Regions from separate parts of the Pedococcus sp. P2_D7 genome, predicted to be linked through region 2. Evidence: predicted binding sites of a transcription regulator. Region 2 holds the regulator's gene; each other region holds the start of a gene.
The links. The regulator LexA, encoded in region 2, represses DNA repair genes until DNA is damaged. The targets are predictions, from matches to a motif close to TCGAACANNTGTTCGA.
Positions count from the first base shown of each region.

Region 1: a site for LexA is predicted at 1,285-1,300, ahead of AC1DWJ_RS04545 (HNH endonuclease signature motif containing protein). Genes of this name have one in related genera too.
Region 3: a site for LexA is predicted at 1,369-1,384, ahead of AC1DWJ_RS00420 (YbaK/EbsC family protein). Genes of this name have one in related genera too.

Region 1 covers NZ_JBFUEH010000002.1:220,033-222,271, forward strand. Annotated here, with positions in the region: gene AC1DWJ_RS04545 (HNH endonuclease signature motif containing protein) at 1-1,270, opposite strand, end outside; gene AC1DWJ_RS04550 (DUF6458 family protein) at 1,563-1,832, shown strand; gene AC1DWJ_RS04555 (CHAP domain-containing protein) at 2,086-2,239, shown strand, end outside.
Region 2 covers NZ_JBFUEH010000008.1:76,038-78,276, reverse strand. Annotated here, with positions in the region: gene AC1DWJ_RS18080 (LysM peptidoglycan-binding domain-containing protein) at 53-499, opposite strand; gene lexA (transcriptional repressor LexA) at 724-1,449, shown strand; gene AC1DWJ_RS18070 (DUF4259 domain-containing protein) at 1,546-1,959, opposite strand; gene AC1DWJ_RS18065 (N-acetyltransferase family protein) at 2,031-2,239, opposite strand, start outside.
Region 3 covers NZ_JBFUEH010000001.1:82,282-84,520, forward strand. Annotated here, with positions in the region: gene AC1DWJ_RS00410 (HAD-IIA family hydrolase) at 1-67, opposite strand, end outside; gene AC1DWJ_RS00415 (VOC family protein) at 161-547, shown strand; gene AC1DWJ_RS00420 (YbaK/EbsC family protein) at 626-1,276, opposite strand; gene AC1DWJ_RS00425 (DUF6504 family protein) at 1,655-2,014, shown strand; gene AC1DWJ_RS00430 (SAV_6107 family HEPN domain-containing protein) at 2,014-2,239, shown strand, end outside.

The DNA of each region.
Region 1 (2,239 bases), on a different contig from region 2:
GGTGCCAGTAGCGGGGATCGTGGGCTCTGCGGTGATGGTGTCCGCACAACGGCACCGCGAGCGCGAGGTCGGTGTGACCGCCTCTCGCCCACGGGTCCTCGTGGTGCAGCTCGGACCAGGCGTAGGGCCGGTCGCACCCTTCAGCAGCGCAGGTGTCGTAGACCGTCGCGAGGGCGACCCGCTGTGCCTCGGTGAAGAAGCGCTCCTGCCGGCCGAGGTCGAGCGGCACCGACCTGCCCCCCAGCACCGCCGGGACGATGCCGGCGTTGCAGGCGAGCCGTCGCGCCTCACTGGCGGAGAGGTCGTGCCCGGTGTCGAGGTGGGCCGCGCCGAGCGCCGCCTTGAGCTGGTCGTGGTCGACCGTCACGACCACCGTCGCCGCGACCTTGCCCGAGAGGGTGTCGGTGGGCAGGTGCTCGAGCAGCTCCACGAAGGCGGACCCGTAGCGGTGGGCCCAGTCGCCGTCGGCGGCGCGGAAGGCGTCCCAGGTGGCGTCCGCGACTTCGGTCGCGGTCGTCGCCCCGGCCGCCTTCGCAGCCTTGGCAGCCTGCTGGGCGAACCGTCGCGGCGAGGCGATCTGCTGGACCGTCTTGACCAGGATCGCCGCGGCGAGCGTGGGCAGGGTGAAGTGGCCGCTCGTCGTGCCATCGCCGTTCTGGTGCCAGGTCAGGCGCGACTTGGCCAGCGCCGCTTCCTCCTGCGTGCGCAGGACCCGGTCCTCGTGGGCGTCGACCTCGGCCTGCGACCGCTCGACGGCGGCCAGCGCTCGGCGGCCGTCGCGTCGCAGGGTGCCCGGGTCGACGAGCTTGGCCCGGCGCACCAGGGCGGTCTCGATCGCGGTGCGCTCCTCGGCGCCAAGACCCTGCGGCAGCTGAGCCGTGGCGGTCGCGATGACCTGGGCGTGCTCCGTCGACACGTCACCGGCGGCCAGCGCCTCCCGCGTGGCCTCGAGGCCGTCGTCCAGGGCGGTCGCGAGGCGCACGTCGCGGGCCGCCTGACCGCCCTCGCGCCTCGTGCGGGCCGCGAGCCAGGCGCCCGTGCCGGTCATCCCCGACGCGGACGCCACCTCGGCCCGATCGGCCTCGGCCACCACGGACAGCCGCACCGCCTGCAACCGGGTGATCACCCGGTCCAGCGCCCCCAGGGCGGCGCCGGCGGCCGCGGCCCCGACCACGTCTCCGCCGGTGTGGCGGTCGAGCAGCTCGTCGATCTCGCGCAGCACCTCGACCGTCCCCGTGGGGCCGGGGTGGAGGGTGGCGGCTGCTGACATGTAGGCAACTATAGTCGAACACATGTTCGAGTACAAGCACCATCCACAGGGACAATGACCAGAAAGATGGTCACCCGGCACGGCGGAACTGCTGTCGGCCCGTCGCACGCCCGTCGCACGCCCGTCGCACGCCCGTCGCCGGCCCGTCGCAGGCCCGTCGCGGCCCACCGACGGTCGCGGCAGCGCAGGCCGGTTTGCGAAGAATGCGCCGCGTTGCCGCAGGTCAGAGCCCTCCGGCCGATAGAGTTGAGGCAACGGGCGACCAGTGCCCGCAATCCCCCAGGAGTGAAGCATGTACATCGGACTCGGCATCTTCCTGATCGTCGTCGGCGCGATCCTCACCTTCGCCATCGACGCGTCCTCGGTCGGCGGGGTCGACCTCCAGACGATCGGCTGGATCTGCATGATCGCCGGCGTTCTCGCGATCCTGCTGTCGCTCGTCATGACGAACCGTCGCGGCGTGGCCGGCGGCGGCTACTCGTCCCGCCGGGTCAGCCACACCGACCCGGCCACCGGCACGCAGGTCGACGAGGTCGAGGTGGACCGCGACCCTCGCGTCTGACCTCACGCACCACCGCACGGCAGCCACGCGCTGCCTCCGCCCAGGGCGGGCCGGGACCACCCGGCCCGCTCTGTCGCATGTCCGGGGGCCACGTCGACCCGAGGGGAGAGCTCCCCTGCGCTGACCCGTGCCTGAGCGGCCCTGGCGGGTAGTCCTCCCCATCGACGCGGGTGCCGCCCGTTCCTACCTTCGTGATCAGCAGCCGGTTCCACCAGGGGACGGGCGGATCCGAAACACGAAGCAGGAGAACGCAATGCGCACACTCAACCTCAGCCAGAAGCCGGTCCGTCTGGCCGTCGCAGGGGCCCTCGGCCTCTCCGTCGTCGCCGGCGGCGCGGCCATCGCCGACGCGGCCACGGGCACCATCCGGACGAGCGGTGCCACCCTCACGGTCCGCTCCGGCCCGG
Region 2 (2,239 bases):
TCAGTGGGCCCGGGCCGTGGGACCTCGACCGACGCGCTCGACCGACACGCGCTCAGCCGACCCGCGGGATGAGCAGCGTCTGACCGGCGTGGATGTCGCTGCCGGTCAGGTCGTTCGCGATCTGGAGCTGGGCCACGGCCTCGGCCATCGGCAGCTGAGGGAGCTGCTGCGTGGCGATCTCGGAGAGGGTCTGGCCGGTGCCCACGGTGGTCGAGTGGTCGATGACGGTGGCGGAGGCTCCGCCGGAGAAGAGCGCGACCGCCAGGGCGACCGCCGCCACGACGACGATGAGGGTCAGCGCCAGCCGGCCCGCGCGGGTGATGCGCAGCGGCGTGGCCGGCACCTGGGGGACCGCTGCCCCGGTGGGCACCGAGACCAGCTGGGGGCGAGCCGGGCGAACGGGGACCCGCACCGGCGCGGGGGCGACGTCCCAAGCGACTGCTGCACTCATCTGGTCCTCCATGGGGGCGGTGAGCTGGGGGCTCATGGTTGCGTTCATCGAACGGGTGTGCGAAGAACTGCCTGGGTGATTTCTAGCACGCATGTTCGAACGGATCAAGACACGCGTCGAACACATGTTTGGCACAGACGTTCGAAGGCCATACGCTGTGTTCATGCCCCAAGCACATCAGAGGCCACTGACAGCCCACCTGTCACAGCCGCTGAGTTGCCCGGCACACGGCATCTGACCTGCACCTTTATCGGCTCAAGTGAGGAAGCGGCATGAGCGACGACAACGTCAAGGAACTGCCCGACCGCGATCGCGGCGACGGTCTGACCGTCCGGCAGCGACGGGTGCTCGAGGTGATCCGCAACTCGGTCGACCGGCGTGGCTACCCGCCGAGCCTGCGCGAGATCGGCGAGGCCGTGGGGCTCACCTCCCCCAGCTCGGTGGCCCACCAGCTGTCGACGCTCGAGCGCAAGGGCTTCCTGCGTCGCGACCCCAACCGACCGCGCGCCATCGAGGTCGTCTCACCCGACTCGCCCGCCGACATGCGGGGCTACCGCGGCGGCGCCAGCGTCGAGGACGAGACCGCCACCTATGACGAGACCGGGATCAACGACCGCCGCCCTGAGGCGTCCTACGTGCCGGTGCTCGGTCGCATCGCGGCCGGTGTGCCGATCCTGGCCGAGGAGACCGTCGAGGACGTCTTCCCGCTCCCCCGCCAGATCGTGGGCGAGGGCCAGCTCTTCCTCCTGCAGGTCGTCGGTGACTCGATGATCGAGGCCGCGATCTGCGACGGCGACTGGGTCGTCGTCCGGCAGCAGCCCAGCGCCGACAACGGCGACATCGTGGCCGCGATGCTCGACAACGAGGCGACGGTCAAGACCTTCAAGCGCAAGGACGGCAAGGTGTGGCTGATGCCGCACAACGCCGCCTTCGACCCCATCGACGGAGACCACGCCACCATCCTCGGCAAGGTCACGGCGGTGCTGCGCCGCATCTGACCTCGACCCTCAGGTGCCGGCTGCACCGTGTGCCGCGGTACGCCCCGTGCGTGCCGCGGCACACGCGTGTCGGGGCCCCGCAGGCAGGGAGAAGGCTCAGTCACCCAGGGCGTCGAGCAGGTGGGTGACCTTGGTGGCGAACCGTTCGCCACCGTCGCCGTCGGCCCACAGCTCCCAGAGCTCGTTGTCGTCGGACTTCAGGGCGCGGTGCAGGGCCTTCGTCGCGAGCTCCTCGAGCCGCTCGTCCACCTCGATGGGGTCCTCGTCGATCCAGCGCGGCACGTTCCGCTCCCCGATCACCGCCTCGAAGTCGTCACAGGCGGCCACCACCGCGGCGGCCGCCACGGCCTCGGACATGGTGGGGGCCTCGATGTAGCCGGACGCACGGACCACCCGGGCGAGGGCGGTCTCCACCTTCCGGCGGCGCACGTCCTGCCCCGACTCCTCGAGCTCGTCGAGGAAGTCCAGTGCGTCGTCGTTCTCGAACGGCCCAGCTCCGATGGCGCCCATCTCCGAACCTCCACAGCCTGCGACAGGGGTGCAATTCCGAGAGTGCCGCGCGAGGGCGCGACACGCCAGCCCTAATCCGTGGGGCTCATCCGTTGGTACCACTCGGTGTCGACATAACGACCGAACTTGTGCCCCACCTCCCGCAGGACCCCCACCCGTTCGAAACCGGCCGCCAGGTGCAGCGCCACGCTCGCGTCGTTCGGGAGGGCCACCACGGCCACCTGGGTGTGCACGCCCGGCGCGGCGTCGAGCCGCGCCAGCAGCGCGGCATACAGGGTGC
Region 3 (2,239 bases), on a different contig from region 2:
TCTCCTCGTGGACGAGCACGCCGTCCATGTCGGTGAGCCAGCACTCGACGGGCTTGGGGGTGGTCATGGGCCCATTGTGCCGACTTGTGCTGCGCGCTTTGGTGGAGCACCAGCAGCCGGACCGGGAGCACGCTGGGAGGGCCTGAAGGAGGTGCTCGTCATGTCATTGGCCACGAGCGCAGTTGCGGCGCTGCTTCCTGTCGCGGACATCGATCGCGCCAAGGGTTTCTACGACCTGCTGGACCTGCCGTTCCTGGGGACGAACGACGAGGGCAGCCTCATGTACCAGCTCAGTGGTGGCGCGATGCTGATGCTGCTTCCCCGTGAAGCGGGCACGCAGAACCCCAGCACCGCGCTGACCTGGGAGGTCGACGACGTGGTCGCCGAGGTGGCCGACCTCGAAGGGCGGGGCGTGGTCTTCGAGGACTACGACCTGCCCGACCTCAAGACCGTCGACCACATCGCCGAGATGGGTGGCGAGAAGGCGGCGTGGTTCAAGGACCCCGACGGCAACGTCCTGTGCGTCCACCAGGTGGCGAGCGGCTAGCCAGCAGCCCTCGTATGCCGTGCCCCGCCCTCAGGGGCACGCCCGACTCCGTGCGTGCGGGGTCAGGGTGCGGGTCGCTCAGGCGACCTCGATGGCGTGTCCGCCGGTGACCCGCAGGAGCTCCTCGTAGGTCGTGCGGAAGACCGTGTGGCTGTGCCCGGCGGCGGCCCACACGTGCCGGTAGCGGCTGAGCGAGACGTCGACGAGGGTGCGCACCGGGGTGGCGTGGCCGACCGGTGCGACCCCGCCGATGGTGAAACCGGTCGCCGCCAGGACGAAGTCGGCGTCGGCGCGGTCGAGGTGGTCGATGTCGTCGACGAGCTCGGCGACCTTGACCAGGTCGACCTTGTGCGCGCCCGAGGTGAGGATGAGCACCGGGCTGATGCTCTGGTCGGGGGCGTGGGCACGGAAGATGAGTGAGTTGGCGATCTCGGCCGGGGTGATGCCGAGGGCGGCGGCTGCGGCGGCTGCGGTCCGGGCGGCGTCGGGCAGGCTGACCACCTGCGGGACGACGTGGTGCACCGCAAGCGTGTCGAGGACCCGGCGCACGGCGGGGTGCCCGGTCAGGTCGGGGGTCGAGGCAGCCGGGTCGGTGGCTGGTGCGGCCGGGTCGGCGGTGGATGCGGCCGGGTCGGCGGTGGATGCGGCCGGGTCGGTGGCGGCCGGCATCGGGTCGGTGGCGGAGGCCACCAGGTCGGGGGCCGACGGCGGTCCGTCGGGCGCTGTCATGTCCCCAAACTAGGGGCGTGGGGGAGTCGCTGTCACCACTGGTTCCGCAGGGGTTGACGGGCTGTCCGTGGCGGGGTGTACGGTTCTTCTTATCGAACACTTGTTCGAACTCGTGGTCCCACGACCGGTCCACCGGTCACGGCCCGCTGGTGACGGCTCCACCGTGACCGGCGGTCCCGCGGAGCACTGCGGCTCTGGCCCTGTGATCAGGCGCCTCGACCCCGCCCGTCACAGGGCCAGAGCAGCACCCGAGTGCGCCGTCGCGCCTGCCCTCGACGGTGCTGCGTCATGCCCGGTTTCACGCTGCCCATCTCATCGCCCTCTCATCCCACCTCTCATCCCACCTCTCATCCGCACCAGACCGTGAAGGAGCATCCCGTGGTTCGCCGCTACGAAGAGACCATCGAGGTCCGCGAGGGGGTTCGCGACGATCTCACCTCCGGCACCCTGGGGGCTGCCGGAGGTGTCGAGGGTGCGGGAGCAGGACGCGAGCCCGAGGCGTTCGTCTGGCGCGGCCGGCTCTACGTCGTGCGGGCCGTGCTCGACCGCTGGCAGGAACGCCGCCCGTGGTGGCGCGACGCCCGGGAGCGTGATGGTGGCAGTGACGTGCTCACCGATGCCCGCGAGCGACAGGTCTGGCGGGTCGAGGCGAGTGCCGGCCGCCTCTGCGGGGTGGGGGTCTACGACCTGGGTGCCGACCACGGCAGCCAGTGGCGGCTGCTGAGGGTCGCGGACTGATGGGAAACCCACTGATGACCACCGAGGCCTCCACCGGGGCTTCCACCGGGGCTTCCACCGGGGCTTCCACCGGGGCTTCCACCGGGGCCGCTGCCACCCTCGACCTGCTCGACCGGGCCCGGCACTCACTGCTCGAGGCCTGCCAGAGCCAGGAGGTCACCCGGCGTTACGACCAGGCCCAGCTCGGGGCGCTGCGCGCCGCCGCCGCCGTGGTCGCCACCCGCA